DNA from 2 places in the Paenibacillus sp. FSL R5-0475 genome. Region 1 is predicted to be linked to the other one. Evidence: a T-box and tRNA genes for the amino acid it is inferred to sense, from the RefSeq annotation. Region 1 holds a T-box; the other holds one or more tRNA genes.
The links. The T-box of region 1 lies ahead of tyrS (tyrosine--tRNA ligase). A T-box ahead of a tRNA ligase gene usually reads a tRNA of that ligase, here a tRNA-Tyr.
Positions count from the first base shown of each region.

Region 2: it encodes a tRNA-Tyr, which carries the amino acid that the T-box ahead of tyrS (tyrosine--tRNA ligase) is inferred to sense. The anticodon was not compared.

Region 1 covers NZ_JBBORK010000001.1:2,570,240-2,586,594, forward strand. The annotation lists gene MKX41_RS11535 (heparinase II/III family protein) at 1-549, opposite strand, end outside; gene MKX41_RS11540 (ABC transporter substrate-binding protein) at 674-2,173, opposite strand; gene MKX41_RS11545 (carbohydrate ABC transporter permease) at 2,281-3,213, opposite strand; gene MKX41_RS11550 (ABC transporter permease) at 3,228-4,142, opposite strand; gene MKX41_RS11555 (helix-turn-helix transcriptional regulator) at 4,366-6,660, opposite strand; gene MKX41_RS11560 (amidohydrolase family protein) at 6,670-7,509, opposite strand; gene MKX41_RS11565 (hypothetical protein) at 7,861-8,148, opposite strand; gene tyrS (tyrosine--tRNA ligase) at 8,353-9,612, opposite strand; T-box leader at 9,752-9,982, opposite strand; gene MKX41_RS11575 (Lrp/AsnC family transcriptional regulator) at 10,134-10,580, shown strand; gene MKX41_RS11580 (acetamidase/formamidase family protein) at 10,656-12,206, opposite strand; gene MKX41_RS11585 (DNA alkylation repair protein) at 12,459-13,271, opposite strand; gene MKX41_RS11590 (Crp/Fnr family transcriptional regulator) at 13,384-14,064, opposite strand; gene MKX41_RS11595 (LLM class flavin-dependent oxidoreductase) at 14,146-15,201, opposite strand; gene MKX41_RS11600 (acyltransferase family protein) at 15,556-16,355, opposite strand, start outside.
Region 2 covers NZ_JBBORK010000001.1:5,629,404-5,645,758, reverse strand. The annotation lists gene MKX41_RS25375 (acyltransferase) at 1-324, opposite strand, end outside; gene ppaX (pyrophosphatase PpaX) at 321-977, opposite strand; gene lgt (prolipoprotein diacylglyceryl transferase) at 983-2,014, opposite strand; gene hprK (HPr(Ser) kinase/phosphatase) at 2,027-2,965, opposite strand; gene MKX41_RS25355 (ABC transporter ATP-binding protein) at 3,176-4,297, opposite strand; gene MKX41_RS25350 (PucR family transcriptional regulator) at 4,412-5,515, opposite strand; tRNA gene MKX41_RS25345 (tRNA-Lys) at 5,656-5,728, opposite strand; tRNA gene MKX41_RS25340 (tRNA-Tyr) at 5,734-5,819, opposite strand; tRNA gene MKX41_RS25335 (tRNA-Phe) at 5,829-5,901, opposite strand; tRNA gene MKX41_RS25330 (tRNA-Asp) at 5,968-6,045, opposite strand; tRNA gene MKX41_RS25325 (tRNA-Thr) at 6,059-6,134, opposite strand; tRNA gene MKX41_RS25320 (tRNA-Val) at 6,168-6,243, opposite strand; tRNA gene MKX41_RS25315 (tRNA-Met) at 6,252-6,328, opposite strand; tRNA gene MKX41_RS25310 (tRNA-Ser) at 6,359-6,450, opposite strand; rRNA gene MKX41_RS25305 (23S ribosomal RNA) at 6,533-9,461, opposite strand; tRNA gene MKX41_RS25300 (tRNA-Ala) at 9,600-9,675, opposite strand; tRNA gene MKX41_RS25295 (tRNA-Ile) at 9,697-9,773, opposite strand; rRNA gene rrf (5S ribosomal RNA) at 9,819-9,935, opposite strand; rRNA gene MKX41_RS25285 (16S ribosomal RNA) at 10,060-11,617, opposite strand; gene MKX41_RS25280 (pro-sigmaK processing inhibitor BofA family protein) at 11,920-12,177, opposite strand; gene MKX41_RS25275 (DUF2508 family protein) at 12,221-12,472, opposite strand; gene recR (recombination mediator RecR) at 12,609-13,208, opposite strand; gene MKX41_RS25265 (YbaB/EbfC family nucleoid-associated protein) at 13,248-13,559, opposite strand; gene dnaX (DNA polymerase III subunit gamma/tau) at 13,607-15,382, opposite strand; RNA gene ffs (signal recognition particle sRNA large type) at 15,520-15,788, opposite strand; gene rpmE (50S ribosomal protein L31) at 15,905-16,102, opposite strand; gene MKX41_RS25245 (radical SAM protein) at 16,234-16,355, opposite strand, start outside.

The DNA.
Region 1 (16,355 bases):
CCGCTCCACCACCCAAGGATGCAATCGGCTCCCCATGAAATGGATGATTTCAGCAAGCGTAAACCCAATATGCGCCGATGCCAAATCCACCGTTTCACGCGGCATGTTCGGCTGGTCCCAAATTCGATGCGGATATTGGTTAACGTAAAGTCCCACATGCGCAGGTAGTACCCAAGTAAATTCATTGCAAATGCTCCAAATTGCATTTTCCAGTCCCGCGACCCATTCCGGATTTTGCTTGTCTGTCATGACTAGCAAGCTGAACGTATGAATGCCTGCGATTAAATGATCCCGCTTATTCTGATAGAAAGAGCGGTCACCGGTGGTGCCGAATAAAATAAACTCTGAGAATTGCGGTGGAAGCGGCTGCTCTTTGATCCGTTCTTCTCCACCTTTCTTCAGTTGCTCCCAAAAAGCTGAATATTTCGGATCTTCGCGAATTCTCCGCCAATGTTCAGAAGAGCCCGCTTCCTCATACAGCTTATGTGTTGAATGGGACGTCTCTTCCAAGGCCAGCTTTAACTGCTTTAATGTTAATTGATTAATCAATCCTCTCACCTCTTCTGTTGAAGACCTAATGAGCTAAAAACAAGTGGCTGTCCATATGAACAGATACGTACAGCGACTCATGCTACGATCGTCGCTGTACGCATACATATCAATCAATTTACGATTACTTCGTTTGCTTCCACGCTTCAATCTGCTTCGCCAGTTCAGCCATAACCTTATCGGTGCCAGCTTGCTTCAGTTTATCTTGGAATTCTTTCAACTTTTCGTTTGGATCCCATGTACCAGTTTCCAATGCAGGTAGATACTGATCGATTACTGTCGCCAGGTTTGCGATTTCAGCCATAACCGGTGTGCTGTCAAACTTAAAGCCCATTAATGGAGACTTCGTCGCGGACTCGTTCGCTTTTTTGGTCTCCTCTAAAACAGCAGGATCCATGCCTTCAACCAAATAGCCGTTGAATGTATTACCGAATACCCATCCTGCATTTGGCGCGTAACCCGCATCTTTGTTTACTTGAATCACGTTGTCAGACACTTTGGTGTAGTGTTTTCCTTCCACGCCAAAGCTGATGGTATTATAAAGCTCTTTATCTGTGTTCAATAGGTTAATAAACATCATCGCACGCTCAGCGTTTTTGGAGTTCTTGTTGATGGCTTGCATGGTAGTAATGACTGTGCCTGTGGATGCATAAGGCTCCGTCAATGGAACATAGATGACATCATTTCCACCATTAGCAGCTTTGGCTTCAATTTCTCCGCCCGGTTTAAGAACGTTATGAAACTGTACTGCAGCATTGCCTGTTTGGATAATATCGTTTTTGTTCTTCAAAGTAGCCGCATTTTCATTGACGTAGCCCTTCGTATACCAATCTCTCATCGTATCCAAATAATGCTTGTACTGCTCGGTCTCATACAGATTAATCGGAGTTTCGGGGTTCTTCAGATCTACGCCGATAATGTTATTTGCCGTAATCGCTTCCAAGCCGAGAGATTGGGGCATGATATTGAATCTTCCATACTTGTCATTCAGAAATGGTACAATATCCGCTGATTCGCCTTCTTTAATTTGCTTCAAGAACGGTTCGATGTCTTCAAACTTCTTGATAGAGTTCACATCTAGATTATATTTGTCCGCGAAACGCTTTTGAATGATGAAACCTTCTCTTTTTGTTACCGTCTGATAGTTAGGAATGCCATAAATTTTACCTTGAATTTTGGCTGCATCCCACACGAATTCAGGCATCGATTTCAATAAATCTGGCGCGTAGCTATTCAGCAAATCATCGAGTTCAAGGAATGCGCCTTTTGATTGATTTTGCAAATAATCCCAGTTCCAATTCGCCGTCCATGCAATGTCGTAACTCTCACCAGATGCGACGACCGTATTCATTTTTTGATTGTAGTCAGCAAAGGTATGCGCTTTCAGTTTTACGGTTGCGTTGATTTTTTCCTTGGTGATTTTGTTTACGGCTTCCTGTACGGAATCTAGATCTTGTGGAATGGCACTCAGTGGAAAATTCCAAACGAGTTCCACCATCGGAAGTTCTTCTTTCTGTTGTCCTTCCCCAGCTGACTTTTTCTCTTCCTTGGCACTGCCGCATGCTACCAAAACTATTGCCAGACTGAGCACACCTGCAATTACTTTGAACCATTGCTTATTCATTACATATCTCCCCCTAATTTGATTCTTATATCAATGTTCGTGATGATGTGAGGATATTCTTGTATCCGCATATTCACCAGAAAACAGTTTGATAACATCCTTTGATGTCAGCCTTTGACAGAGCCTACTGTTAAGCCGCTAATGAAAAATTTCTGGAAAAATGGGAAAACAAGCATCATCGGTCCTGCTGCAAGCACCGCCATGGCCATTCTTGTTGACAAGCTCGGGAATTGTGTCATGTCGATATTTACGTTAACGGATGATAAGTTGTTTGATAAATATTCAATGGTACTCATCACACGATACAGCATCAATTGAAGAGGAATCAGATTTTGGTTGTCGATGAACAGTAATCCCAGCCACCAGTCGTTCCAATACTGAAAGGAAATAAATAGTCCGATGGTTACCATAGCAGGCAAGGAAAGCGGAATCACCATGATAAAGAAAATGCGCCATTCGCTTGCTCCGTCCGTCTTTGCAGATTCAATGACCTCCAGGGGTATTTTATCCATAAAGCCTTTCATCACAAGAATGTAAAATGGACTGAGCAGGTAAGGAACAATCAATGCCCCTATTGTGTCTTTCAGATGCAAGTACTGAGTGACCATAATATAGAACGGAACGAGTCCGCCGCTAAATAATGTTGTAAAGAATACGAAAAAAGTCATTATTCTACGGTACCGATAATCTTTCCTTGAAATCGTGTAGGCGGTCAAACTTGTAAGAAACAAGCCTATAACCGTTCCGATCACCGTCACTAGAATCGTAATGCCATAAGCATTAAGCAAAACGCCAGGTGTATCAAAAATCAAGGAATACGCGGCAAGACTGAACTTTTCCGGAATCAATTGGTATCCGCTTTGCAATAGTGTCTTTTCATCCGTAAATGAAATGGATATAACCAGAAGCAATGGGATGATGAACAGGATGGATAGCAAACAGAAGAAAAGATTAATAATCCGGGAGCTCCATTTAGATTGTTTACTTTCGAAATAACTATTTTCAGCTTTTTTATTGATTGCGACTTGTGTAGTCGGCATCATACATCTCCTCCTTACCAAAGTGCGTTATCTTCGTTTATTTTTTTAACAATCCAGTTCGCTAATAAGACCAGAACAAATCCTACGACGGACTGGTAAAATCCTATTGCACTAGACATACCAATATCCCCGACAACCCGAAGTGAGCGGTATACGTATGTATCGATCACATCTGTTGTGCCGTAGAGGAAACTTGAATCGTTCGGAATAAAGTAGAATAATCCAAAGTCGGCTCGGAATATTTTCCCCACATCTACAATGAACAAAATCACGATCAATGGTGTCAGTAATGGAATCGTAATCTTTCGAATCATCTGCCATTTGTTCGCACCATCAATTTTGGCTGCTTCATAATAACTGGAGTCAATTCCTAGAAGCCCTGCATAGTAAATCAGTGTTGAGAATCCTACAGCTTTCCAAAGTTGAGTAATAACGATGATTACGGGCCAATACTTCGCCTGTTCATACCATTTGACCGCCTCTTCACCGAACATTCCTAACGTAACGTTTATAAATCCGCTTTTATGATCTAGGAATGCCAGTACTACATATCCGACCACAACCCATGATAGGAAGTAAGGCAAAAATAATACCGTTTGATGCAACTTGATCCACTTTCTTGAGACTTCATTCAACAAGATTGCCAATGTAAGCGCTATTAACATTGTGAGCACAATAAAAGAAAGATTGTAAAGAATTGTGTTCCTCGTAACAATGAACGCTGTATCGGAACGGAAGAAAAACTCAAAGTTTTTTAAACCCACCCACTCGCTTCCGAATACTCCAAGATCGTATCGATATTGCTTAAATGCAATGACCAATCCAAGCATAGGTAGATAACTAAGTAACATTTTATACACGATCGCCGGTAATGACATGACAAACAAATCCCGGTTACGCTTGAAGTGTCGCCACTCCTTTTTCAACATTCCCGCTCCTCCTTCTCATTGCCGCATGCGACTTTTGTGTCCCTATTATCCAGCGAAAACAAGGTTAAAGAATACTGTAATTTTAAAAAAACACTCTACTTTTTGCAGGCAAAATCGCGAAAACACTGTAGTTTTACGATAAAAACACAAAACTGCCCAGTAAGCATCGCTTCAGCTTGAAACCTTCAAACTGAAACGACTTACGGGCAGCCGAAGAAACTTCCTAGTCCTCAATGACTTTTTTGAAACGATATTCTTTAGGCGTTGTGCCAAATTTCTTCTTGAAGAGCTTGAAGAAGTAACTTTCGTTACTGTAACCCACCATGTCCATAATGCGTGAAATGCTGTAATCTTTGTTCTCAAGAAGCGTGAGCGCATTACGCAGGCGGACCTCATTAATATATTCGCTGATCGACATCGATTCCTGTTGCCTGAATTGCTTGCTGATATGGGCTGATGATAATTTCATGGCGCTCGCTATACTCTGCAGATTTAGATTGGCATCAACATATTGCTCCTCAATCATTTCTTTTATCGTATCAATCAAAATCCGGTTGGACTGCATTTTGAAGTCCTGTGAGCGTTGATGATGAATTTCTTGAAATAAATTCAAGAAAATATTAAACATGTCCTGTAATGATTCCTGTTCGAGCAGCTGCTGGTATTGAAATTTGAAGTCCAAATTCACTTGTCTGACGGAGCGATTGTTGATATCTCCCACCGCTTGATTAATAATGGTGAACAGATTAAAAATCGAATACATGATGTTGTTATAATGCAAGCTTTCCAATTGATGAAACAAAATTTCGAGTTGTTCACGGAATATATTGCTTTGACCGGACTTGATGGATTCCGAAATTTTCTTCTCCACCTCTGCCGGGAATTGAAAGGGTCCGTTATTCTCCATATTTCGTTTAACAAGCTCGGATGTAATAATGCAAGATTGCCCATAAATGATACGGTAGGATGCATTTTCCAGGACCTGTCCATATTGACGTGAAAGCTGGCTGTAATCTTTCATCTCATTCCCGATCGAAATGGAGAAAGAAATTCGGTAGTATGCTTTGATGGTTTGCTGAAGCTCTTGTAAGACTCTTATCAGGTCATCCAAATGCATACTGGAACCTTCATGGTCTTCCCCTAGCAGCAGGACGAAATGATTGTTCTGCATGGGCACGACTTCACAGTGCAAATTTCTCGCTAAAATTTCCTTAGTAATATTAGCAATAGCAAATTTATAGAGACGCTTATCAGAATCGCTTGATTGTCTTTCAAATTCCTCCAGGTCGTCAATTAAAAGCACGCAAAGACGCAGCTTGTGATGAAGATCGATATCCCACTGAGTCTGCTTGATCTCCTGCGATGTTAACAGGCTTGTATCTGAGATAAGTCTTCGGAGTGCAAAGGTTTTAAGCTGGTCCCTCTGTGAATACTCTTCCTTTTCCAACTTGACTAATTTATGCATCGCGTCTTGATATTCGTTTGTAATAAGCTTGAGCTCATCAAGATCCGAACGTTTTTCTGTCCCGCTGAATCGTTTCCCGAAGATCTGCTGCAGCATATTCTCAATAGGTCGATAGAGTCGATAGGCTATAAAAAAGGAAACTACTATAGATAGAATGAGAATTACGCTTATAATAATCAAAGAATTCCTTTGCATCTCATGAAGTTCCCCGAAGACAACATCATAAGGCTGTACGCTCGCAATGATCCAATTACTCTGACTCGATGACATAAAGCTGAGTATAAACTTGTTACTACCGCTCTCATGGACGAGATAATCCTGATCAACCCCGGCCTCAGCTCGATTTCGAATCACCTCACGGTACTCCTCCAATGGAATAGGAGTACTCATGTTAGTCTCCAGAAGTGGCGCACCGGATTTGTCCGTAATAAAAATAGTACCGTGCAGTTCACTGTTCACCTGATTCATATTACTGATATTATCGAAAAGCCAAGATGGCTTTAAGGTCACAATCAGCTTACTTTCTGTTAAGTTGTCATAGATAAACATCGAGAAAACCGGCGACTTAACATTTTTGCCCGATATGGGAATAAACTCTAGCTTGGGTATTTCTTTTTGAGACTTCATATAGCTGGATATCAAACCATTCATGCCATCGTCCAAGCAATTTATGCTACTTTTGGTCGAGTAGTAACACTTGGTATTTGCGTTATAAATCGTAATATTTTGCAAGAACATGGACCCAAAAACTGTTTTTTCTAATCTGTTCAGCTTCTGTGCGAGCTCTCCTTTATCCATGACTGACGTATTCAATAAATAAACCACATCCGGATCCATATAAGTGGAAACCGTAATATTTTTGACCGTCTCATTTAAATTATCGACATTATATTTAATTTGTGAAAGCACTTTCAAATCTGCTTGCTGCTGCATTTTGAGCATCTTATTCTCAGAAGTGTAATACAGAAGCGAAGAACTGACCGTCAGAAAAATAACCGTAACGACAGAAATGGAGAGAAGTAGCTGGAACAGATACTTTCTTGACTTATACATGGTTTCCTCCTATTGCAGATCATATATTCTGGCTGCATTATAGCCAAAAATATGACGGATTTCATCAGCAGACAAAGAAATGGACAACGCCTCCCCGATCATGGACATCATTTCCTTATAACTGCCGGCCTGTAAACAAATCGGCCAGTCGCTGCCAAACATCAATCGGGAAGAACCAAACTCTGTAATAACATGCTGAATATAAGGCTGTATCACTTGGGCAGGCTTCTTACCTCTAAATGACCCCTCTGTCATCATTCCGGACACTTTGCAAGAGGTATGTTGAAATTTTGCAATGGAGCGCATTCCGTCCGACCATAATTGATAATTCTTACCGGACAAATCCGGCTTGCCCAGATGATCGACAACAGCCGCAAGGTTAGGCACATACTCCAATAGCTTTGCCATTCCTGCCAGGGCAGGTGGACGAACTAAGAATTCAACAGCACAATTATCCTCAGCAAGTATTGATAAATTATATATAAGCTGCTTGTGATGTCTCCACTCTCCATCTGCTAAATCCGGAAAATTTGGACGAATCCCCACGAAACGCGGATGACTTCGAAAACGAAGATAATGCTTTTCAAAATCTGAAGCGTTGATATCAAGCCATCCCACTACACCAATCAAGGTTTCCTCTTTGTCGCACAAATCAAGGAGAAATGAAGTCTCTTCCATCGTCGGCGCAGCTTGTACCACAATCGTCCCCTGAACACCGTTATGGAGCAATTCATCTTTTAACAGGTCCGGCATATAGTCCTGAAATAGGATGGGATCAGAGGCTGGAGTCAACCAACCATAATCCCCCCGATCCAGTATCCAGTAGTGCTGATGTGAGTCTATTATCATGACATATAACCCCATTCCTGATTTTAGCAGTTTTACATCTTTATTGATTACAGTAGTTCGACTTGGGCAATTTTTCAAGATAAAAATATTTCAAAATAATAATATTTCAAAATAAAAATATTCCAACCGCTACCCTTAGGGTATCCGATATATGGATGAGCACAAAGGGAAAATGTGGATTACATTCAAATTCATTAATCTAAGAAAGCATCGTTCATAATTATTTCATTTCCTATAACTTAATTCGGATTCAAGCCAAATTAAAAAAAAACAGTCGCCGATGAACTTCCGGCGACTGTTTTTTCAAACTTGCAAGGTCTTATAATTTCGCATCACAAACATGTTGTTTCTTTAATTACGGACGTATTCCTTATTCGCTGTTTCCAACATTGATTTCCAATCCGCAAATTTAGTCTCTCTAACTACATGACGATCAAAAAGTTCATCAGGTATGTCAGCAACATCTTCTTCTGTCTTTACTTGAAAGTTTCCTTTGGTTACAAACTCATCGAAACTTTTGTAATTGGAATACTTACTCATAAACGCTTCATTAAACAATTTCTCGAAAGAGATGTGATTGGGATCTTCTTGATACGTTTTCTGTCCTTGTAACTCATTCATCAATTCTTCCATGGTCATTGGTTTTTGTCTTCTCAAATTACCACTCCTAATTTTTTGTTATAGTTGTAGAATATCATGTTAATCCATAAATCACACGAATCCTAAGCTTACCATAATTTTCGCTATTTCACCTTTCAAATTTCACTTAATATGCAAATGATCCGCCTCTATACTTAAAATACAACAAAAAACCTCCCTTATTCATAAGGAAGGCTCTTATTTTTAGGACAATTTCACCAAGCTGTAGTTTTTCTTACCCTTACGGATAATGATAAACCGGCCGCCGATAGCTTCGCTAGCTGTAACTTCCAGTGCTACGTCGCTAACTTTCTCACCATTCATGGAGATTGCTCCTTTGGTGATATCCTCACGTGCTTGACGCTTAGACGGCTCGATACCGAGATCAACCAACCACTCTACGATATTTTTAGATTCCAGTGTAGTTTCGTAGGTCGGCATTTCCTTGAAGCCTTGCTCGATCTCATCAGCAGTTAGGGATTTGATATCTCCACTGAACAGAGCAGCAGTAATACGTTTAGCCTGCTCCAGCAATTCTTCACCATGCACGAATCTGGTCATTTCTTCAGCAAGTGTTTTTTGTGCTTCGCGTTTATGCGGTTCAGTCTGTACTTTTTCCGCAAGTGCATCAATTTGCTCTTTAGATAGGAATGTAAAGTACTTCAAGTATTTCACAACATCACGGTCATCAGTGTTCGCCCAGAACTGGTAGAACTCAAACGCAGTCGTTTTGTTTGGATCGAGCCAGATTGCCCCTCCAGCTGATTTACCGAATTTTGTTCCATCAGCTTTCAGCATAAGCGGGATCGTTAGACCGAATGCTTTTGCTTCAGGTCCTTCTTTTCTACGGATCAGATCCAGACCGCTTGTAATGTTGCCCCATTGATCGGAGCCACCAATTTGCAGCTGCACATCTTCATGCTGGTACAGATGCAGGTAATCTAGGGATTGCAGGATTTGGTAGGAGAATTCTGTAAAGGAAATTCCGCTGTCCAATCTGCTCGCTACAACATCTTTGGCAAGCATCGAATTGATGCTGAAGTTCTTACCATAGTCACGCAAAAATTCGATCACATTGATTTTATGCGTCCAATCGTAGTTATTCACCATACGAATTTGATTGTCGCCATCAGTAACGAACAGTTTTTTCATTTGTGCGGTAAGGGCATCTACGTTAGCTTGGATTTGCTCCAGCGTCTGCAATGAACGCTCGGATTGACGTCCACTTGGATCACCGATCGTACCTGTAGCACCGCCAATTAGCATAACCGGACGATGTCCTGCAAGCTGGAATCTTTTGAGTACCATGAACGGAATCAAGTGACCAATATGCATACTGTCACCCGTCGGGTCTACACCGCAGTACACCGAAACGGATTTCTGGTTGGTCAATTCTCTAAGCCCTTCGGCATCGGTTTGTTGATTGATGGCATCGCGCCATTCTAGTTCATCGATAATATTCATTGCCTAACACCCCTTAAATTAGTAGATATCCTATAACGAATCATCAGTCCGCCAAGCGAATATAAGGATAGTTGATGAAGAGAAACTTATAAATCCTTATATTTAAAAACAAAAAAATCGTCCCCTTGTCTATTGTAGACATAGGGACGATTGAATAACCGTGTTACCACCCAGATTGCACCAATGAAACGCTAATGCTAAAACACAGCATTGATGCCACTCGTGACGAGATATCGTTCGCCATTCCGCTCGGTGTTAGCCGAGATACTCCAAAGTGTAATTCGTACTCTTAGTGTGTACCGGGTTTCATCAACCCCCGGCTTTCTGAAACAGGGACTAAGCTACTACTGGGCTTCTTCAACGTATATCGTATATAAGATTACAGCCAGTATAGTGAAATAATTCTTCAATGTCAACATCTTAAGCTGAGAATGCTGAGACACACTCCTGCTGTGACGCACTACTAGGCATTGCCTATTTTTTTCTGTTACAATTACGAAAAAAGAGGTGAACGACTCCGTATGCTTGATCCAATCGATAATCATATTTTAGAACGCCTAACTCAAAACAGCAGAATTTCCTACACCGATCTAGCTAAAGAAGTTAATTTATCAAGTGTCGCGGTTAAGGATCGTATTGATCGGCTCGTCAATCAAGGAATTATTGAGCAATTCTCAATCGTCATCAACGCAGAAAAATTAGGAAAGAAAATTTCGGCGTATCTAGAGCTTGAAGTGGAGCCTGCCCATTTAAATCATATTGTCAGAGTCCTAAAAGAAAATGAATGCGTAGCCGTACTTTATGAAATGACAGGGCCGTGCATTCTTCACATTCACATTCTAGTTGAGAACCTTGAAGAGATGGAACGGTTTATGCATGAATCCATCTACTGTCTGGATGGTCTAGTCCGTGTAGAAAACCAAATCTTATTAAAACGCCACAAAAATCAGGATGGTCTAAATATATAAAAAAAGAACCGACTTTAAGACGGTTCTTCGCTGGTTTGGATCTTATTATGTTTATGAAATGATTGCTAATTCGACCTACTCTGTTTTAGATAACTTAGCTTTATAAAATTTCGCGAAATATTCGCTGACCTGAACCTTCTCTTTTACAACTTCTATTGGAGCAACGAGCTTAACGATCTCTCCATTGTACATTCCTCTCGTCGCCCCGACTTTCATCTCTAGAACATTATTATTGTAGCTTATAGTTACTGTCTGAGTAGTCGGCTTCCAGCTCACCTTCGCACCAAAGCTTTCAAAGCTGCTACGTAATCCCACTGCCTTGCGCTCCGAATCACCGAATTGGCCCTTATCGATCAAAGCATGCACACCCCAGTTTCCATCCACCACCTGTGTAATTCCAAAATCCGCGGACACAGACATCAGTGAGTACGCTTCATCCTCGCTCAATTCCATTCCAGCCATTAAAAAATCTTTTGTTTTATGAGCGGCATCCTTCATTGCTTTGTCGATGGACGAGTTTTTGAAAATATCCGTCTGAGCACTAGCCCCCAGCTCCTCCAAATAATTGGCGTAGCTGAAGCCATGCACAACCCATTCGTATTCATTTTCAAGTAATGGGAAACTTAACCCACTCAGTTTTTGGTTAAGCGTTCCTTTTTTATGAAGAATGACTTGTATATCACCAGTAACTGATGTCTCGATCGCAGTTCCGTTAATCTCGGAATCCCCTTGGCCGGCATGCGGGTCACCAATTGACAGTAGCGCACCCGGTACAGATACAGGATAATACATCGTTGCACCTTCAGTAATCCGCCAATCATCAACGTTGCCACCATTGTATGAAGGAGGTACTGAATCTACAATATCCGCTTCTTTAGGCGCCACACCCATCGTGCCGAAGTGGAGACGTACTGGAATCTTTATACCTTTCAATACATCAAAGTTCTTATCAATCGTATTATGGTCTACAATTACACCTGGGTAGTCGATTGTCGGGTGCACTTGACCATCCGGATCGGTTTGCACTGTCCATTTGTAGTTATAAACAGCTGTTGCATAATCCGTCCCACCTTCAGTATCCATCTCATAGATGGTGACCACTTCACGTTTTTTCGGCACCTCAACCATATCTCCGTATAGATAACCCCAGTTCGCCGCGGCATTCACGCCATAGGTTTTGCCTGCATATTTGTCATTTCCATTAGGTCTCAGCTTCATGTCCAGAATCTTCACTTCCAGAACATCCCCTGGCTCAGCGCCTTCTACTGCGATAGGTCCCGTCAAAATATGTACGCCTGGTCCACGAAGCGCTTCGTTCTTCTCCCCTTCTATCCAGTGAAAAATATCTTCAACACCCGCATCCCCTTTAATCATCCGATCGTAATCATCACCGGAATGATGCGTAATGGCCTCGACCGTCACAATATCTCCCGATTGTACTGTTAAAGCTGGATCACCTTTACCAATATTCCCCCAGCGAACGGTCTCCGAATTCGCTTTTAGAACATGCGTTTTCGGTTTATACGCGCTTTCCATCGTGTCAGCAAAAATAACATCTGTTGACGATCCCGCTAGCAAAACCGCTGATAAAATGACACCAACCTTCAGAAACGTTTGTCTTTTCATAGTCAAATCCTCCTCAACTCAATTCAATGTTAGATTTTATAACATTTTGTGTTTTTGAGTATAACAGATGGATTCCAGATTAACAATATAAATATTTATACGCTTCTAGGTTTAAATAATAAATCAGAACTATTAGATATCTTTAATTATCCAAGCCTCCTTCTTCGGTACAATAAAAAAACGCCAACACTTATTAGCTAATTAGCCATAGTGTTTGACGTTTATCATCCATTCTAAAACGATACTTCATTTTCAACGTAGATCAGTAATACTCCTTGTTGCCCGTTTTACAATCCGTTTCGTTTCCTTGGAATCCGAAGAAATTAACCACTTCTCACTAAGCTGTTGCACCCAGTCTGGATTGCTTTTACTCGCATCGTTCAACCAATTACTTACAGAATCCTGAACGTATTTTGCCGGATCTGACTTAAGTGGTTCTAATAATGGAAGTGCTATTGCTGGGTTTTCTTTTAGCGCAGTAATATGCTTCGCCCATACCCCATGTGGCCGCGTCAATTCGATTGCATATCTCCTTATGTTCGTATCTTGATCATGAACCCAGCTCTCTAAGAACTTAATGGATTCATCCAATTCTGCAATGACCGATTCCCTTAAAGCCATCCATGAAATCTCACGTACCCCAAAATGATCATCCGCTGCAAAGGGACGGATATCCATTAGCTTTTGCGATAGACTTAAAGATTGATTTAGACCGATCATATAGGCAGCCCAACAGCGGACACTATCGGAACGATGCTGTGCTAATGCTGAGAATACTCGGACTTGTTCCACCTCTGATTTGCACTCCAATACCTGTTGCCACTCCCGCGCGATAGCCGGTATGAGTTTCATGATTTTCTTTTCCGATGAATCGCGAAGCCTTTGTAAAATTGGTTCGGATTCCTGTCCAAAACCTAGCTCGTCCAGTACATTTTCTATCAAGACCATATGGTCCACAGCAAGCCATTCCGTTAGATTTACAGTCTGTAATTGTCCTTTATGCAATAGTCCAACAACATCAGCAGGAATATCGCTAACTTTTCGAGCTCCCTTCCTATGCTCCATATAAATCTTCCCTTCACCTATGATTTTAAAGGCTTGGATAACCTTCTTCTTATATCTAGGATACGGGTATTTCTAACCATAAAGATGTAATCTCATTTACAACTCATAATCTTTATAAATTTCTTTCCAAAATCTTATCATGATGGATACGTATAGTTTTGAACCCAGTCTGAAGCACCTCAGCTTTTACCAATTCTTGCAATGCCACAGTAACCGCTTCTCTGCTCGCACCAATCAAATTGGCGATTTCTTGATGTGACAGTGGAACATTGATTTTATAATAATTATCCTCACTTTTAACGCCTAGTTGATCCGATAGCTTTAAAAGAACGCACAATATTTTATCATGCAGATTTCCGATGGCTAGGTTTTGAGTTAACTGACTCATACTTTTTATACGATCACTCAATACTTGCATTAATGACATCAAAAATCTAGGTCGAGTAGCTACGAATTCTTCAAATCTTACAGGATCAATTGTACAGATATGACACTCTTCCATGGCTTCAATGTAATGATCTTTGGTTCCAAACGAAATCACGTTCATTTCACCAAAAACATTACCCTCACTCAGAATATCCGAAGTAAACTGCTTCCCATCCGCATTCAATCGGTATAAACGCACCTTTCCTTTTTTCACAAAAAATAATCCTTCAGAGAAGGTTGTCGGTGTCTGGATATATGTATTTTTCGGAACTACTGTTATTCGAGTTAACTCTTCCATTTCCATTAGATCTTCCAACGCTAACGATTGAAGCAAATTGAATTGAGATAAATAATGAATAGTCTCCATTGCCCCTCCCTTATATAACGTTATTCGTTATTTTAGTATACCGCACAAAAAAAGCCACGTCCTAAGGACGCAGCTTATTCGTTAACGATTACTTGCTTCCCAGCGCGCTACTTCTTCACGAACACGAGGAGCTACTTCCGTTCCCAGCAGTCTAATCGCCTGCATAACATCCTCATGAGGCATTGTACCGTGGGGCATATGTAAAAAGAATCGCGTAATTCCCACATGCTTGCGAAGATGAATGATTTTGTTCGCAACGGTTTCTGGATCACCTACGTACAGAGCGCCATCAAAGCTGCATGCTGCATCGTAATCGGAACGATGGTATGGGGGTGTCCCTTTTTCCTTCGCCCGCACATTGGTCCGAGCATGCGTTGAAGGGAAAAATTTCTCCAGTGCTAACTCATTAGTCTCAGCAATAAACCCGTGTGAGTGCGAGGCAATAGGCAGGCTTGAAAGATCATATCCGGCTTCAGCCGCTGCTTTTTTGTAGAGCTGCACATGCTTCGCATAATCAAGCGGTTGAACATTTCCAATAATAGCTAATACAAAAGGTAAACCTAATGCTCCAGTGCGGATCGCAGACTCTGGACTACCTGCACTCCCAATCCAAATCGGTAACGGATCTTGAACCGGACGCGGGTAAATCCCCAGATTGTTTATGGCTGCTCGATGTTTGCCACTCCAGGTTACTTTTTCTGACTTTTGGATGGCTAATAACAATTCCAGCTTCTCATTAAAGAGTTCCTCATAATCTTTCAGATCATAGCCGAATAATGGAAAAGACTCTGTAAACGAGCCGCGGCCGATCATAATTTCTGCACGCCCATTCGAAATGCCATCTAGCGTTGCAAAATCTTGAAATACACGTACGGGATCTGCTGAAGACAGGATCATTACGGCACTGGTCAAACGAATTTTTGAAGTCAACGATGCAGCTGCCGCTAACACAACCGCAGGTGATGAAGCCGCATAATCATTACGATGATGCTCGCCCACTCCGTATACATCTAGTCCCACCTCTTCGGCAAGTACAATTTCCTCCACTACTTCACGTAGTCGTTCCGCATGACTTATTGTCTCACCCGTTTGGACATCGGGCGTTGTCTCGACAAAGGTACTTATTCCAAGTTCCACTCTCGTTTCCTCCTAAAGTTCTGCACGATGCATTATTCTCTGGATGTAAATGTTTGAATATTCATAATTACATTTAATCAAGAAACCCATTATAATAGGATTCACCGATAATTCCAACTATTTCAGATCCCCTCGATTATTGATCGGTCTGAGGAGCCCTTATTTTAATGGTTTTGGCCATTTTGTGAGATTATCGGACTCAGATGCTGCTTTTTGCCCAAACCCACTACCAAAATGTGTGTTTTTATGGAAATAAGAACTATACGGTCCGAAACTAGTGCGATGTAAGAGCCAAGACAATATTAAAAGACCACTAATCACATGAAAAACGGAAGTTTAGTGGTCAATTTCTAGCTAGTTCATGTTCCCTATACTAGAGTTTATGGGCTTATCCAGCGGTTTCGGGGGTTTTCTCTGATTGATTCCAATCCCCACTCGACCGAACACAAAGGCTCCGCCTGGAATACGATTCGCTATGTTCATGATGATCGCCGATCCAACCACACATCCGACAAATTGGAGAAGCACACTGAATAGTCCAAGGTTTTGCAACCCGAACGAAGAAGGAAGTTTGACGAATAAAGCCAACAACAACGGGTGAAGCAAATATATGCCGAAGGAGTATCTACTGCTCCACTCCAGCACACGCGGCACTTTTTTCAATGAGGAAGCCACTGTGAAGAGTAGTAGAATCATGCTCATGGCGAAAAGTAACATATCAATTCTCTTGGAACTATGTGCCGTAATCCAGCCTTGCCCATTCACGAATAGCACAAACGCGCCTGTTACAACCGGAAGCACGTAGACAGCTAAACGGAACTGTTTTAATTTTTCCCGGAACCAAGCCTCATTTCGCCCCAAGTAATAAGCCACAGTAAAGTAGAAAATCCACCCCGGAGAGAAAACCCAATACAATTTATCCCAAATATATTGAGCAGCTACCGTATCTACGGGTTTGGTGAAATTGAAAAAACCTAAGTAAGCCACATTAATAACGAATGACGCAATCAGTATAGAGCGTGGAGTGAATTTTTTGGCATGCTTTTGAAATAAGAGGAACAAGGCATAAAACTGAAAGATAATTAGGATAAAGTAGCCATGAAAATCGCCAAGTAACCAATGACGCCAGAGAAAGTACCAAAAAGCTTGAAGAA
Region 2 (16,355 bases), 3.1 Mb from region 1:
CACTACTTCTCCCAGGCGATACTCCTTGATTAAATACTCATGCGCCAGAATCGTCGTGTTATAACCGATAATAGAGTTCTCACCCACCGTTATTTTTTCCGGAAAAAATACATCCACCATCGCCATCAGACCGAAGGAAGTATGCTTGCCTACCTTCATCCCGAGAATCCGACGATAGATCCAGTTCTTTAACGGTAGAATCGGGCAATAACGGGCAATCTGAATAAAAATAAAGTTGCGGACACCCTTCCACGGGCTGACCGTACGGTAAATGTACCAAAGTGAGTTATGACCTTCTACAGGATATCGGGTTACGTTTCTCACGATTCACTCGTTCCTCGCTCCACAATTTCTATAATATCCTTCATGTTATGGATGATATAGTCGGGATCATACTTGCGGAGAGTCTCTTCGCCTTTTAAAGACCACGATACTCCAGCCGCATATACACCAGCAGCTTTTGCTGACTGAATATCAACCGTACTGTCACCCACCATAAGAGTTTTACGAGGATCAACGCCAAGGTTATTGACTGCTGTCAGAACAGGCTCTGGATGTGGCTTTGGTTCAGTAACATCGTTCACCGTCACAATCGTATCCATGTACTTTAGCAAATCAAACATCTCAAGTGACTTAATCGTTGTTGGACGAATTTTTGTGGTCACAATCCCCATTTTAATTCCACGACGTAAGAGCTCTTCCATTGTCTCATTCACTTGAGGAAAGGGACGTACTAACTCATCGTGATGTTCATAATTATAAGAACGGTAGGATTTCTCAAGCGCACCACTTACATCCTCAAGTCCAGAGAAGACTCTCATCTGTTGCTGAAGGGTTGTGCCCATATGCGGAATAATCTCTTCCCTAGTGAGTGGAGCTAGACCATTGTCCTTCAGCGCGTACATAAACGAACTAATAATTAGCTCATTCGTATCGACAATCGTTCCATCTAGATCAAAAAGAACGCATTCTATCATAAGCTTTACTGCTCCTTCTTATCTCCGTCCGCAGGCTGTCCTTGCTCAGGTTGAGCCCCGTGACGAGCTTTCTGCGGTGTATTTACTGCGCTTTCAGGCACTATGGTATCTGCTTTGATCGGTTTAGTACATACGATAGGATCAGAATAATGTGCTTTAGGCTCTCCAGTGACCCTACGAATAATGATAAGCAGTACAGCTGCGACGATGATCAGTAGAGCAAGCAGCTGAGAAATACGAATATTTCCATAGCTTGGGTCCAAGTATCCTTGCTCAAAGCCTAACCATTCCATCGGTTTCCACAATCCGTTCATAAAGGATGCCAAGCCTGCACTTCCATTAAAGGCCAAGCTGTCCGTACGTATGGCTTCAATGAAGAAACGACCGATGGAATACCATATAAAGTAAGACATGAAGATCTCACCGGCACGCACAAACTTCTGGCGACGAAGGACCATGAGTAGCGCGATACCCAGTAAGCTCCAAAGAGATTCATACAAGAAGGTCGGATGATGAAAAGCATCCCCTATGTACATTTGGTTCACAATGAAGTCAGGTAAATGCAGTTTATCCCGTAAAAAAGACTCTTCAACCACGCTGCCGTATGCCTCTTGGTTGACAAAGTTTCCCCAGCGTCCAATCATTTGACCTGCAAGTAGTCCAGGTGCACAAATATCAACGATACGCCAGAAGGGGTAGCCTTTATAGCGGAAATAAATAATTCCGCAAATAATGGCTCCAATTAACGCACCGTAAATGGCGATGCCACCATTCCAGATCTTAAAGACATCTATTAAATTATCCTTATAATCCTCCCATTTAAACGCTACAAAGTAAATCCGTGCCCCAATAATGGCCGAAGGCACACCTAGCAGCAGCATATCCATAAAGAATTCTTGTGGTATACCAAACCGTTTGCCCTCGCGGATCGCAAGAAATAACCCCGCGAGTGCACCGAAACCTAGTATTAATCCGTACCAGTGTACTTGCAGTGATCCAATTGAGAAGACAATAGGATTTAGTGCTAATGGGAACATTCTCTCACACTCCTAATCGAGATCATCCATATCTTCAGATATGGTCGCAGTTAGCTTATTCGTGAACTGCAGGGCTGCATTAAAGCCCATTTGTTTCAGGCGATAGTTCATCGCTGCAACCTCTATAATAACTGCAAGGTTACGTCCTGGGCGTACGGGAATCGTTACAAGCGGAACATCAGTGTCAATAATCCGTGTCGTTTCCTCATCAAGTCCAAGTCGATCATACTGCTTGTCTTGCTGCCAAGCTTCCAATCTAACAACAAGTGTAATCCGTTTATGATTACGAATGGCACCCGCACCAAAAAGTGTCATTACATTAATGATACCTACTCCACGGATCTCCAGTAAATGACGGATTAACTCAGGGGCTGTACCATGCAGCTGGTTATCTGAAGTCTGACGGATCTCTACGGCATCATCAGCAATCAATCGATGACCGCGTTTTACAAGCTCAAGGGCTGTTTCACTTTTACCAATCCCACTACTACCCGTAATTAGCATACCTACACCATATACATCACAAAGTACGCCATGAATAGTCGCCGTAGGGGCTAATTTCCCTTCTAGGAAGCTCGTCAAACGGCTGGAGAAAATAGTCGTAGCCATCGAGCTGCGAAGCACAGGAAGAGCCTTTTCATTACTTATGTCAATTAACTCCTGAGGCACTTCCAAACCACGTGTAATTACAATACAAGGTGTGTTATCATTACAAATTCCACGAAGTCGACTTTTCCGCTCAGCTTCGGGCAGCATGGAGAAAAAAGCGAGTTCTGTTTTGCCTAGCAATTGAACACGTTCTTCTGGATAATATTCAAAATAACCAGCAATCTCTAGTCCAGGGCGATTCAGGTCATCGACCGTAATGGGTCTCTTTAGACCTTCCTGGCCGGAAATAACCTCTAATTGAAAATGCTGTACCAATTCAGATACTTTTACTTTCTTAGCCATGTAATTTCGTCCTTTCGTCACCTGCGGTATTTGTCCGCTTACTGCGTCCGGTTGGCAGCGATCTCTTTACATTCCGGAGGTAATTCTCCTGCTATCTTAATTGATAACGCTTATGAATGCAATCTTAGCGCCTAACCAAACAGGGGCCATCTAAACAATAAAGCCACCCTTTCGGGTGGCTTTATCAAGAGAGAAAAGATCTTTACAATCTTATCCCAACAAAATGTTAGCTTCGGATTCTTTATCAAAGAAGTGAATTTTGTTCATATCAATAGCCAATTTAGGCTTGCTGCCTTCGCGAGTAGTGGAACGTCCATCTACACGAGCGATTACAGTAGATTTACCAAGGCCGCTCAAGTAAAGGAGCATTTCGTGACCAAGGTTTTCAGTAACATCAACCAAAGAAGTGAAGATTGTGTTCGGGGAAGCTTCCAAGAATACTGGCTCTTCATGGATATCTTCTGGACGAACGCCCATGATTACTTCTTTACCGATGTAACCTTTGTTGCGGATGATTTGAGCTTTTCCGCCTGGTACTTCAACATCAAGGTTCTCAGCACGGAAACGGATAGAACCGCTCACTTCGGACAAAGTACCATTGATAAAGTTCATTGTAGGGGATCCGATAAATCCAGCTACGAACAAGTTTGTAGGTTCATTGTACAACTCTTCAGGGGAAGCTGCTTGTTGAATGATACCATCATACATAACTACGATGCGATCACCCATTGTCATAGCTTCTGTTTGGTCATGCGTTACGTAGATACAAGTAGTTTCAAGGCGCTTAACCAGTTTAGTGATTTCAGCACGCATTTGACCACGAAGTTTAGCATCCAAGTTGGAAAGAGGCTCATCCATCAAGAAGACTTGTGGATCACGTACGATAGCGCGTCCCAAAGCGACACGTTGGCGTTGACCACCGGAAAGCGCTTTTGGTTTACGATCTAGCAAATGCTCGATATCAAGAATTTTAGCAGCTTCGCGAACTTTCTTGTCGATTTCATCCTTCTTCACTTTACGAAGTTTCAAACCGAAAGCCATGTTTTGGTATACGCTCATATGCGGATACAGGGCGTAGGATTGGAATACCATCGCGATATCGCGGTCTTTAGGTGCAACGTCATTAACTACACGATCGCCAATGTACATTTTACCTTCGGAGATTTCTTCCAAACCAGCGATCATACGCAAAGTTGTGGATTTACCGCAACCGGAAGGTCCAACCAATACTAAAAATTCCTTATCTTTAATATCAAGATTGATATCGATTACTGTTGCTTTATCTGAACCCGGGTATTTTTTGAAAATATGCTCTAAACGTACGCCTGCCATTGTATTTCCCCCTCGAGTTAATTATTAATTAGTTAATATAAAAATTCTGTTTCCTTGTACATTTATATTACCCCAGTCGGGACACTATGGCTATTTGTAAGGTTCACAAAAAACCTATTTCCTTTTCGTCACTTTATACAAAAGCATAGTAAGCTTAACAATAGCAGCGTCCCCAAAGCTTCGTACATCTGCTCCGGTCTCTTGTTTTATCTTATCCAGACGGTAAAGCAGCGTATTTCGATGGATATACAACTTCTTGGCGGTTTCACTTACATTACAGTCCATCTCAAAAAAGGTCTCCAAAGTCAGCAGCATTTCTTTATCTGATAGTACAGAGGAGTAGTCACCAATTTGTCCAAGTAACTGTTTGCGGCGTACATCAGGAATGCTGTTAACCAGACGTTCCAAATGCAGTTCCCAAGGTAAATGAATATACTCTCCTACTTGAAAAATACGACCGAGTACAATCGTCTCCCTGAGCAAAGCTACAGATCCAGTCAATCCCTTAACAGGGACTATAGCCGGAGCTACTGCCAAATGGAATACTCCTACCCATTCACTAGCTATCAGCTCATGTAACCCCATACTAGTCTGTGCTAGAAGATCATCCACACTCTCTTCTTCATCATCCTTATCATCCCCGCCCGTAAGTAATTCTTTACGAGCTAAAATTAACCATTCCTTCTCTTGAAGGGGAATGAGCAGAATTTCGTTCTCAAAATAGCTACGCAGTAATTTCATCAGTGAACGATAAGAGATCTGTGGACTATGGGCAATCTCACTACTAAGGAGGAATGGAATCATATCTCCGAACAGACGTCCCTTTAGGGTGATCTCATCGGGAATTTCAGTGTCATTCTTCTCTTGCTCTAGCTCCGTGTTCAACCAAGCGCCAAGCTGCCGCGCCTCCACTTCACCTTCTTCTCTAAGCCCTGTAGCTTTAAGTGCAATAGCAAAATTTCGAACTGCATAGTTGACCAGTTGTACTTCCAGAGAAGTGAGCCCCTCCATTTCTACCCAGACAGCGGTTATACGTCCGTCACTCTCATACAAAGGTGCCCAGAGATGACCCTCATGGATTACCAGCTGATCCTGTCCTTCTAATCCCATGCTAAAAAGAGAAGCTGAATGCTGCCTCCCTAACTGCTTGATTCCGGTTCTCTTTCCGGTGAGCTGCTCTAATTTTTTCCGCAATGTCTCACTATCCATAGTCACCATGCTCCACCACTTTTGCTCTTTTCGCCTATTTTAGCATATTCTTTTATATTATGTTAATCGCTACAGTAGCGCGCTACTATAATACAACCATAAAACACAAAAAAAGCCACCACCATAAGGTGATGACTTTCTGTTTGGGATGAGCCATGAAGGACTCGAACCTTCGACACCCTGATTAAAAGTCAGGTGCTCTACCAACTGAGCTAATGGCTCATAAATGGTGGGGGATGATGGATTCGAACCACCGAACACGTACGTGAGCAGATTTACAGTCTGATGCGTTTGGCCACTTCGCTAATCCCCCAGGAAAAAGTGGCTCGAGACGGATTCGAACCGCCGACACGAGGATTTTCAGTCCTCTGCTCTACCGACTGAGCTATCGAGCCATATTAAATTGACATAAAAATAAAGTGGTAGCATTAAACTTCCCACCCTAGTCTTGTGGAAAAAAATGGCGGAACCGACGAGATTCGAACTCGCGATCTCCTGCGTGACAGGCAGGCATGTTAGGCCAACTACACCACGGTTCCGCATTGATAATAATGGTGCCGGCGAGAGGACTTGAACCCCCAACCTACTGATTACAAGTCAGTTGCTCTACCAGTTGAGCTACACCGGCACGGTGTAAAAAGTAATTCTAAAAAAGTAATAATGGTGGAGGCTGAGGGGATCGAACCCCCGACCCTCTGCTTGTAAGGCAGATGCTCTCCCAGCTGAGCTAAGCCTCCAGGTATTATGGTAGCGGCGAAGGGGATCGAACCCCCGACCTCACGGGTATGAACCGTACGCTCTAGCCAGCTGAGCTACACCGCCACAATAATTAGAAATGCTATGGATTGAAAATGGCGGAGAGAGTGGGATTCGAACCCACGCACCGCTTACGCAGTCTAACCCCTTAGCAGAGGGTCCCCTTATAGCCACTTGGGTATCTCTCCAAACGATATCAGTACCACAGCAATCCAAACAGGAATTTGACTCCCTGAAAACTGAATCCGAATTGAATTTGCGTTCTAAGTATAGGATAAGCCCTCGACCGATTAGTATTGGTCAGCTCCATGCATTACTGCACTTCCACCTCCAACCTATCTACCTCGTCGTCTTCAAGGGGTCTTACTAATTGGGAAATCTCATCTTGAGGGGGGCTTCACGCTTAGATGCTTTCAGCGCTTATCCCGTCCGTACGTAGCTACCCAGCCATGCTTCTGGCGAAACAACTGGTGCACCAGCGGTACGTCCATCCCGGTCCTCTCGTACTAAGGACAGCTCCTCTCAAATTTCCTGCGCCCACGACAGATAGGGACCGAACTGTCTCACGACGTTCTGAACCCAGCTCGCGTACCGCTTTAATGGGCGAACAGCCCAACCCTTGGGACCTACTTCAGCCCCAGGATGCGATGAGCCGACATCGAGGTGCCAAACCTCCCCGTCGATGTGGACTCTTGGGGGAGATAAGCCTGTTATCCCCAGGGTAGCTTTTATCCGTTGAGCGATGGCCCTTCCATGCGGTACCACCGGATCACTAAGTCCGACTTTCGTCCCTGCTCGACTTGTAGGTCTCGCAGTCAAGCTCCCTTATGCCTTTGCACTCTTCGAATGATTTCCAACCATTCTGAGGGAACCTTGGAACGCCTCCGTTACTCTTTAGGAGGCGACCGCCCCAGTCAAACTGCCCGCCTGACACGGTCCCCGTACCCGGTAAGGGTACTAGGTTAGAACCTAGATACGATCAGGGTGGTATCCCAACGGCGCCTCCACCGAAGCTTGCGCTCCGATTTCTACGGCTCCCACCTATCCTGTACAGATCGTACCCAAATTCAATATCAAGCTGCAGTAAAGCTCCATGGGGTCTTTCCGTCTTGTCGCGGGTAACCTGCATCTTCACAGGTATTAAAATTTCACCGGATCTCTCGTTGAGACAGCGCCCAAGTCGTTACGCCATTCGTGCGGGTCAGAATTTACCTGACAAGGAATTTCGCTACCTTAGGACCGTTATAGTTACGGCCGCCGTTTACTGGGGCTTCGGTTCATAGCTTCGGGTTACCCCTAACCACTCCCCTTAACCTTCCAGCACCGGGCAGGCGTCAGCCCGTATACTTCGCCTTGCGGCTTCGCACAGACCTGTGTTTTTGCTAAACAGTCGCTTGGGCCTTTTCACTGCGGCCCCCTCGTGCTATTCACACTACCGGGGCACCCCTTCTCCCGAAGTTACGGGGTCATTTTGCCGAGTTCCTTAACGAGAGTTCTTCCGCGCGCCTTAGAATTCTCTTCTCGCCTACCTGTGTCGGTTTGCGGTACGGGCACCTTCTCCTGGCTAGAGGCTTTTCTTGGCAGTGTGAGATCATGACCTTCGCTACTGTAATTTTCGCTCCCCATCACAGCCCAGCCTTAACGATGTGCGGATTTGCCTACACATCAGCCTCACTGCTTAGACGGACATATCCATCAGTCCGCGTCACTACCCTCCTGCGTCACCCCATCGCTCATAGCGGATTACGGTGGTACAGTAATTTCAAACTGTTGTCCTTCGACTACGCCTTTCGGCCTCGCCTTAGGTCCCGACTTACCCTGAGCGGACGAGCCTTCCTCAGGAAACCTTGGGCTTTCGGCGGATCAGATTCTCACTGATCTTTTCGTTACTCATACCGGCATTCTCACTTGTATGCTGTCCAGCGCTCCTTACGGTACACCTTCAACCCACATACAACGCTCCCCTACCCCAGATACATACGTATCTAGCCATAGCTTCGGTGGTGTGTTTAGCCCCGTTACATTTTCGGCGCAGAGTCACTCGACCAGTGAGCTATTACGCACTCTTTCAATGGTGGCTGCTTCTAAGCCAACATCCTGGTTGTCTGTGCAACTCCACATCCTTTCCCACTTAACACACACTTGGGGACCTTAGCTGATGGTCTGGGCTGTTTCCCTTTTGACAATGGATCTTAGCACTCACTGTCTGACTCCCGGCAATAAGTATATGGCATTCGGAGTTTGACTGAGCTTGGTAATCCTTGCGGACCCCGCACCCAATCAGTGCTCTACCTCCACTACTCTTATACCGAGGCTAGCCCTAAAGCTATTTCGGGGAGAACCAGCTATCTCCGAGTTCGATTGGAATTTCTCCGCTACCCCCACCTCATCCCCGCATTTTTCAACATGCGTGGGTTCGGGCCTCCAGTGCGTGTTACCGCACCTTCACCCTGGACAGGGGTAGATCACACGGTTTCGGGTCTACGTCCACATACTAAATCGCCCTATTCAGACTCGCTTTCGCTGCGGCTCCGTCTTCTCGACTTAACCTTGCATGTTAAACGTAACTCGCCGGTTCATTCTACAAAAGGCACGCCATCACCCATAGATAGGGCTCTGACTTTTTGTAAGCACACGGTTTCAGGTTCTATTTCACTCCCCTTCCGGGGTGCTTTTCACCTTTCCCTCACGGTACTGTTTCACTATCGGTCGCCAGGTAGTATTTAGCCTTAGCAGATGGTCCTGCTGGATTCATACGGGGTTTCACGTGCCCCGCACTACTCGGGATCCGTCTCGGAGAGAACACAGTTTAGGTTACAGGGCTTTTACCTCTATCGCGGGCCTTTCCAGACCTCTTCGCCTACCATATTCCTTTGTAACTCCATGTGAGACGTCCCACAACCCCTAAGAGCAAGCTCTCAGGTTTAGGCTGTTCCGCGTTCGCTCGCCGCTACTGACGGAATCACTATTGTTTTCTCTTCCTCAGGGTACTTAGATGTTTCAGTTCCCCTGGTCTGCCTCTACATCCCCTATGTGTTCAGAGATGAGTAACTGCGAATTACCACAGCTGGGTTTCCCCATTCGGACACCCCCGGATCAAAGCTTGCTTACAGCTCCCCGAGGCAGTTTCGTTGTTCGCCACGTCCTTCGTCGGCTCCTGGCGCCTAGGCATCCTCCGTGTGCTCTTATTAGCTTAACCTTGATTTTTCCTAAGAAAAATCTCACTAATAACATTTACTTGTTTACACAAGTTGCTAAAAGATGTTCTAAAACGCAAATTCGTTTCGGTATCCAGTTTTCAAGGATCAAGTTTAAAGAAGGTATTGAATTAAAATTATGGTGGAGCCAAGCGGGATCGAACCGCTGACCTCCTGCTTGCAAGGCAGGCGCTCTCCCAGCTGAGCTATGGCCCCATAAAAGGATATAATGTCATATGGTGGGCCTTGGTGGACTCGAACCACCGACCTCACCCTTATCAGAGGTGCGCTCTAACCAACTGAGCTAAAAGCCCATATAACATATATAATATTGTGAATCAACCAAAGAATGGTTGTCCGCTTGGCGGCGTCCTACTCTCCCAGGACCCTTCGGTCCAAGTACCATCGGCGCTGGAGGGCTTAACGGTCGTGTTCGGGATGGGTACGTGTGGAACCCCTCCGCTATCGCCACCAAACGCATACGAAAGAGACTTGCTCTTTCAAAACTGAACACGAGTGAGTGTTCGAACCCGAAGGTTCTATTGTGGAAGTTTAACTTCCGATTTGAATGTCTTCATTGCAGAAGACGATTCTCCATAGAAAGGAGGTGATCCAGCCGCACCTTCCGATACGGCTACCTTGTTACGACTTCACCCCAATCATCTACCCCACCTTCGGCGGCTGGCTCCCTTGCGGGTTACCCCACCGACTTCGGGTGTTGTAAACTCTCGTGGTGTGACGGGCGGTGTGTACAAGACCCGGGAACGTATTCACCGCGGCATGCTGATCCGCGATTACTAGCAATTCCGACTTCATGCAGGCGAGTTGCAGCCTGCAATCCGAACTGAGACCGGCTTTGATGGGATTGGCTTCACCTCGCGGTTTCGCTTCCCGTTGTACCGGCCATTGTAGTACGTGTGTAGCCCAGGTCATAAGGGGCATGATGATTTGACGTCATCCCCACCTTCCTCCGGTTTGTCACCGGCAGTCACTCTAGAGTGCCCAGCTTAACCTGCTGGCAACTAAAGTTAAGGGTTGCGCTCGTTGCGGGACTTAACCCAACATCTCACGACACGAGCTGACGACAACCATGCACCACCTGTCTCCTCTGTCCCGAAGGCCGCCACTATCTCTAGTGGATTCAGAGGGATGTCAAGACCTGGTAAGGTTCTTCGCGTTGCTTCGAATTAAACCACATACTCCACTGCTTGTGCGGGTCCCCGTCAATTCCTTTGAGTTTCAGTCTTGCGACCGTACTCCCCAGGCGGAGTGCTTACTGTGTTAACTTCGGCACCAAGGGTATCGAAACCCCTAACACCTAGCACTCATCGTTTACGGCGTGGACTACCAGGGTATCTAATCCTGTTTGCTCCCCACGCTTTCGCGCCTCAGCGTCAGTTACAGCCCAGAAAGTCGCCTTCGCCACTGGTGTTCCTCCACATATCTACGCATTTCACCGCTACACGTGGAATTCCACTTTCCTCTTCTGTACTCAAGTCACCCAGTTTCCAGTGCGACCTCAGGTTGAGCCCAAGGTTTAAACACCAGACTTAAATGACCGCCTGCGCGCGCTTTACGCCCAATAATTCCGGACAACGCTTGCCCCCTACGTATTACCGCGGCTGCTGGCACGTAGTTAGCCGGGGCTTTCTTCTCAGGTACCGTCACTCCGATAGCAGTTACTCTACCGGACGTTCTTCCCTGGCAACAGAGCTTTACGATCCGAAAACCTTCATCACTCACGCGGCGTTGCTCCGTCAGACTTTCGTCCATTGCGGAAGATTCCCTACTGCTGCCTCCCGTAGGAGTCTGGGCCGTGTCTCAGTCCCAGTGTGGCCGTTCACCCTCTCAGGTCGGCTACGCATCGTCGCCTTGGTGGGCCGTTACCCCACCAACTAGCTAATGCGCCGCAGGCCCATCCCTCAGTGACAGATTGCTCCGTCTTTCATTCTTTCTTCAGGAGAAAAAAGAAATTATCCGGTATTAGCTACCGTTTCCGGTAGTTATCCCAGTCTAAGGGGCAGGTTGCCTACGTGTTACTCACCCGTCCGCCGCTAAGTTATCTTGAAAGCAAGCTTTCAAAATAACTCCGCTCGACTTGCATGTATTAGGCACGCCGCCAGCGTTCGTCCTGAGCCAGGATCAAACTCTCCAATTAGTATTGAAAAGAGCGATATGCTCATTTTGAAACATCTGACGAGAAAATTAATTCTCTAATCTTGGATTTCACTTTCGTGATTTCCTACTCACTCGTTGTTCAGTTTTCAAAGATCAATGTCTCATCTTTCGTTGTCGTTGCTTGTCAGCAGCGACCTTTATAATATATCACAGCACCTTTGTTTTCGTCAAGCGTTTTTTTAATTTCTTTTTTTCGCTTACCGTTTCAGCAAGTTGTTAATCAACATCTTGTCCAAAGGGGCGAGACTTAATGTATCATATTTTTCAAACTCACGTCAAGCATTAAAACAAAATAATTCTTAATCCTATTAACATTACTACGCCTGGAAGGCCAAGAACCGTTACTGCGCCTATGGTTGCGGGATTCAAGGGAATATGAACTTGTGTGATTAAACCCGAGAAATTCACTACATATATCGCGAGCGCAGCCAGTACCAAATGAGCTCCGAACAGACTAAGCCATCCAAAGCCAAGTTTTTTCCGGAATACAATTACACTCAACAATACAACCGATATGACCAGTACTCCTATAGCTAACATTCTTAGCATGTTGATCCCTCCTATATTTCCATTTGGTTAGCGCCTACATCTGACTGCTATTTAATCCAATGCTCTTTGCATGTTTAAGATGTATCTGATACTTGCGCTCTGCTGCCTCTAAAATATAAATAGCATAATCAATTTGATCTTGACCCAACGCTTCATCAAACATTAGGTACGCTCTCTCCCACTCAGATTGCGCCTTACGAACCTCCAGCAACGTTTCCCAGCCCTCCGTATCTTTTCTACCCTGTTCTTCATCTACTCCCCGCCACAATGAGCTCCACCATCCCATTACTCATTCCTCCTCAGAATAATTTCGATGCAAAATTACATCTCGTTATTCTCATTCATATCGGGATAGGGACAAACTTAGAACAAAAAAAGGAGGCCCAGGGGGCCTCCTTTTGAAAAACACGACTTTAGAGCTACTAGAATAGCTCACGACGACCTTCCAACGCTTTGGACAAGGTAACCTCGTCAGCATATTCAAGATCGCCACCAACAGGCAAGCCATGGGCTATTCTGGTGATTTTAATCTCAAAAGGCCGAACTAAACGAGAAATATACATCGCCGTTGCCTCACCCTCAATGTTGGGGTTAGTCGCCATGATAAGCTCACTCACTCTTTCATCACTCAAACGAGTCAATAATTCCTTCAAGCGAATATCATCAGGGCCAATACCTTCCATAGGTGAAATCGCACCCTGAAGAACGTGATAATACCCATTAAACTCTTTGGTTCGTTCTATTGCCACCAAATCCTTGGAGTCTTGGATCACACAGATTACTGAAGGATCTCTAGTTTTGTCCTGACATATCTTACACGGGTCCGTATCCGTAATATTACAGCAGACGGAGCAATAATGAAGATTACGCTTGACACTTACTAGCGCTTTAGCAAAATCAATGACGTCATCCTCTTTCATGTTAAGCACATGAAAAGCTAACCGGGCGGCTGTCTTCGGCCCAATCCCGGGCAAGCGCGTAAAAGCATCGATCAGCTTGGCTAGCGGTTCGGGATAATACAAATTAATAATTCTCCTTTAGACGAAAGTGGAGTGAGTGAATTAGAACAAGCCTGGGATCTTCATTCCACCAGTAAATTTACCCATATCATTGTTCGCAAGGTCTTCAGCTTGAGTCAAAGCATCATTAACTGCAGTGATTACCAAATCCTGTAGCATTTCAACATCTTCCGGATCAACAGCTTCTGGCTTGATTTGGATAGAAAGCAACTTTTTGTGGCCATTAACTTGAACTGTAACTACTCCACCACCTGATGAGCCTTCAATCACCTTGCCACCTAGTTCTTCTTGAGCCTTAAGCATTTGCTCCTGCATTTTCTTAACTTGCTTCATCATTTGGTTCATATTATTCATACATCATCTCTCCTTTGGAATGCGCAATTTGCGCTAGTATGCTTACATTACTCTTTTATGACAACAAGGTCTTCTCCAAAAAGCTGGATAGCCTCATCAATCCAAGGTTCAGATTTCGCATCTGCAGTATCATGTTCATGCTCTAGCCGCAACTCTTCTTTGCTAGGCTGTCCCACTGACTTCTGAGCGGCTTCGTTCCAATCGCGCTGCATTATAGTTACCAGTCTATAAGGTTTACCAAGACGCGCTGCAAACACATTCTCAATGACCTGTCTGTTTGCTGGCTTCTCCGTTGTATCACGATGAATCGTGTTCTTAAACGCAACAAGCACAGCGTCGTCCATTACAGATACAGGTTCTCCGTCTACAAACCACGCATGAACCGTTACCTTCTCCTCTTTTACCCCTTGCAAGACAAGACTCCACTGTTTATAGATAGCTGCAAAATCAGGACTATCCTTACCAGCAATAAACTTATCAACATTTGGAGGCATTTTGGAGGTTGCAGAGATTCTAGGCGCAGAACTTGGAGTCGGATTCGATTTCGCAGAAGAGGCACCATCTCGCCCACCTCCGGAAATACCACCGGCCTGCAATGCCTGCTCCAGCTTTTTCTCCAGCGCAGTAATCTGTCTCTTGAGCAGATCCAGTTCACCAGAGTGGACTGCAGGAGCATTCGCCCCTGACCCAGCCTGCAATGCACCTAACGGAGCAGCTGATGCGGTCTCACTTTCCTCTTGCTGCAAGCTACAAAGCTTCATCAGTGCGACTTCAAACAAAGTCTGCGGATGAGTAGCATATTTCATTTCACCCAGGTACTTATTAAGTGTATCTACGATCTGAAACAGACGATCCCGGGAAAATGCGGTGGCCATATCTTTAAACTCGGCGGGATTAAGCACTCGCTCCGTCAGTTGATCGGCCCCAGGTACCATCTTAATCATCAATAAATCACGGAAATAATACATAAGATTCTCTAGACATTTATCAGCACTCTTACCTTCATGCATAAGCTGTTCAACAAGCTCCAGCAGAAGACCCATATCACCTTCCAATATGGCAGTGGCAAGACGTGCAAATTGCTCAGAGGGTATCCCTCCGGTCATCCCCAGCACTTGTTCGTACGTAACTTTGCCATCTGTAAAAGATGAAATCTGATCCAGCAAACTCACTGCATCGCGCATACCCCCATCAGAAAGGCGGGCAATATACTGCAATGCGTTAACATCGGCTGTAATCCCTTCCTTCTCACAGATAGCACTTAGATGTGCTGTCTGCTCTTCCAAAGCTACTCTGCGGAAGTCAAAACGCTGACAACGAGAAATGATCGTCGCTGGCAATTTATGAGGTTCCGTAGTCGCAAGGATGAACATTGCATGTGACGGCGGTTCTTCCAATGTCTTTAATAGCGCATTAAATGCTTCTGTTGTCAGCATATGCACTTCATCAATAATATACACTTTACGGCGCACCTCGGTAGGTGCATATTTCACCTTGTCCCGGAGGTCACGAATCTCTTCTACGCCCCGGTTGGATGCCGCGTCTATTTCCTGCACATCCATCACATTACCTGCAGTGATTCGCAAGCAGGAAGGACACTCGTTGCAAGGCTCCGGACCTGGCCCACGTTCACAATTGACCGCTTTCGCTAAGACTTTAGCAGCACTTGTCTTACCAGTTCCCCGCGGACCACTGAACAGATAGGCATGCGAAACCCGCTGTTCACGAATTGCGTTCTGCAGCGTTTGGATAATGTGCTGTTGTCCAACCATGTCTTGAAACGACTGCGGCCGCCAAGCACGGTACAGCGCGATATGTTCCACTATGCATTACCCTCTCTTAGGCTGCCTCTTTCCCGGCATTTGTCGCAAATTTATTATACTATATTCATCGGCTATTGACCAAAAACAAAAAGCATCTTTGCTTGTGGCAAAGATGCTGTTATAAACAGAATTATAAACCGTGCACCTGTTATTGATGACTACGATCCAAGCGGCAACCCTACATGACTGCTCGGGCTAGGCCACCCTCCGGCACAAGAGTAAACTTACTTATGGCTGCTTCCTTCCGGACCTGACCAGGTTCATAAGCACTCATTGCGGAGGACCCAACCGTCAACACAGCCCGTAGGAACCAAGGCCTCACATCGATAGCACCTCTAACAGGAATTCAACCTCGCTACAGCGGATTGCGAGTTACAGGGCACCGCTACCTCCCCGTCTAGCACGGCGAAGATAAGTATAGCTCACGCTCGGACAAAAATCAACTCCAAGACATAAAATGAGCCCCCAGCGAGAAAGCTGGGAGCTCGATCTAACCATTAAGCCGCTAAGCGGCTATTCCAATTAGATACCGTATTTCTTCTTGAATTTATCAACGCGACCGCCGGCATCCAGGAACTTCTGCTTGCCAGTGAAGAAAGGATGGCAGCTGGAGCAAATTTCAACACGAAGCTCTTGTTTAACAGAGCCAGCTTCGAAAGAGTTGCCACATGCGCAGGTTACCTTAGTTAAGTTATACTTTGGTTGAATTGCTGCTTGCATTTTGAATTTCACCTCTCATGCCCTAAGCCTCATGCGGACCCAGAGTTATATGATTACACTGTGGTATTTTAGCACGAAAAATTCAATTGATCAATATGTTTCATTGGTAATTCATTGGTACATTTAATCTATTAAATGTTGAGTTGCCGTTGCTTTACCCGAGCCATATTTGCTGGTGGTACATGTGTGTAAGAACCAATAACAACATCCGGCAATTCGTCCCGGAAAATTTCCAGCATCGTCTTCATGCCGA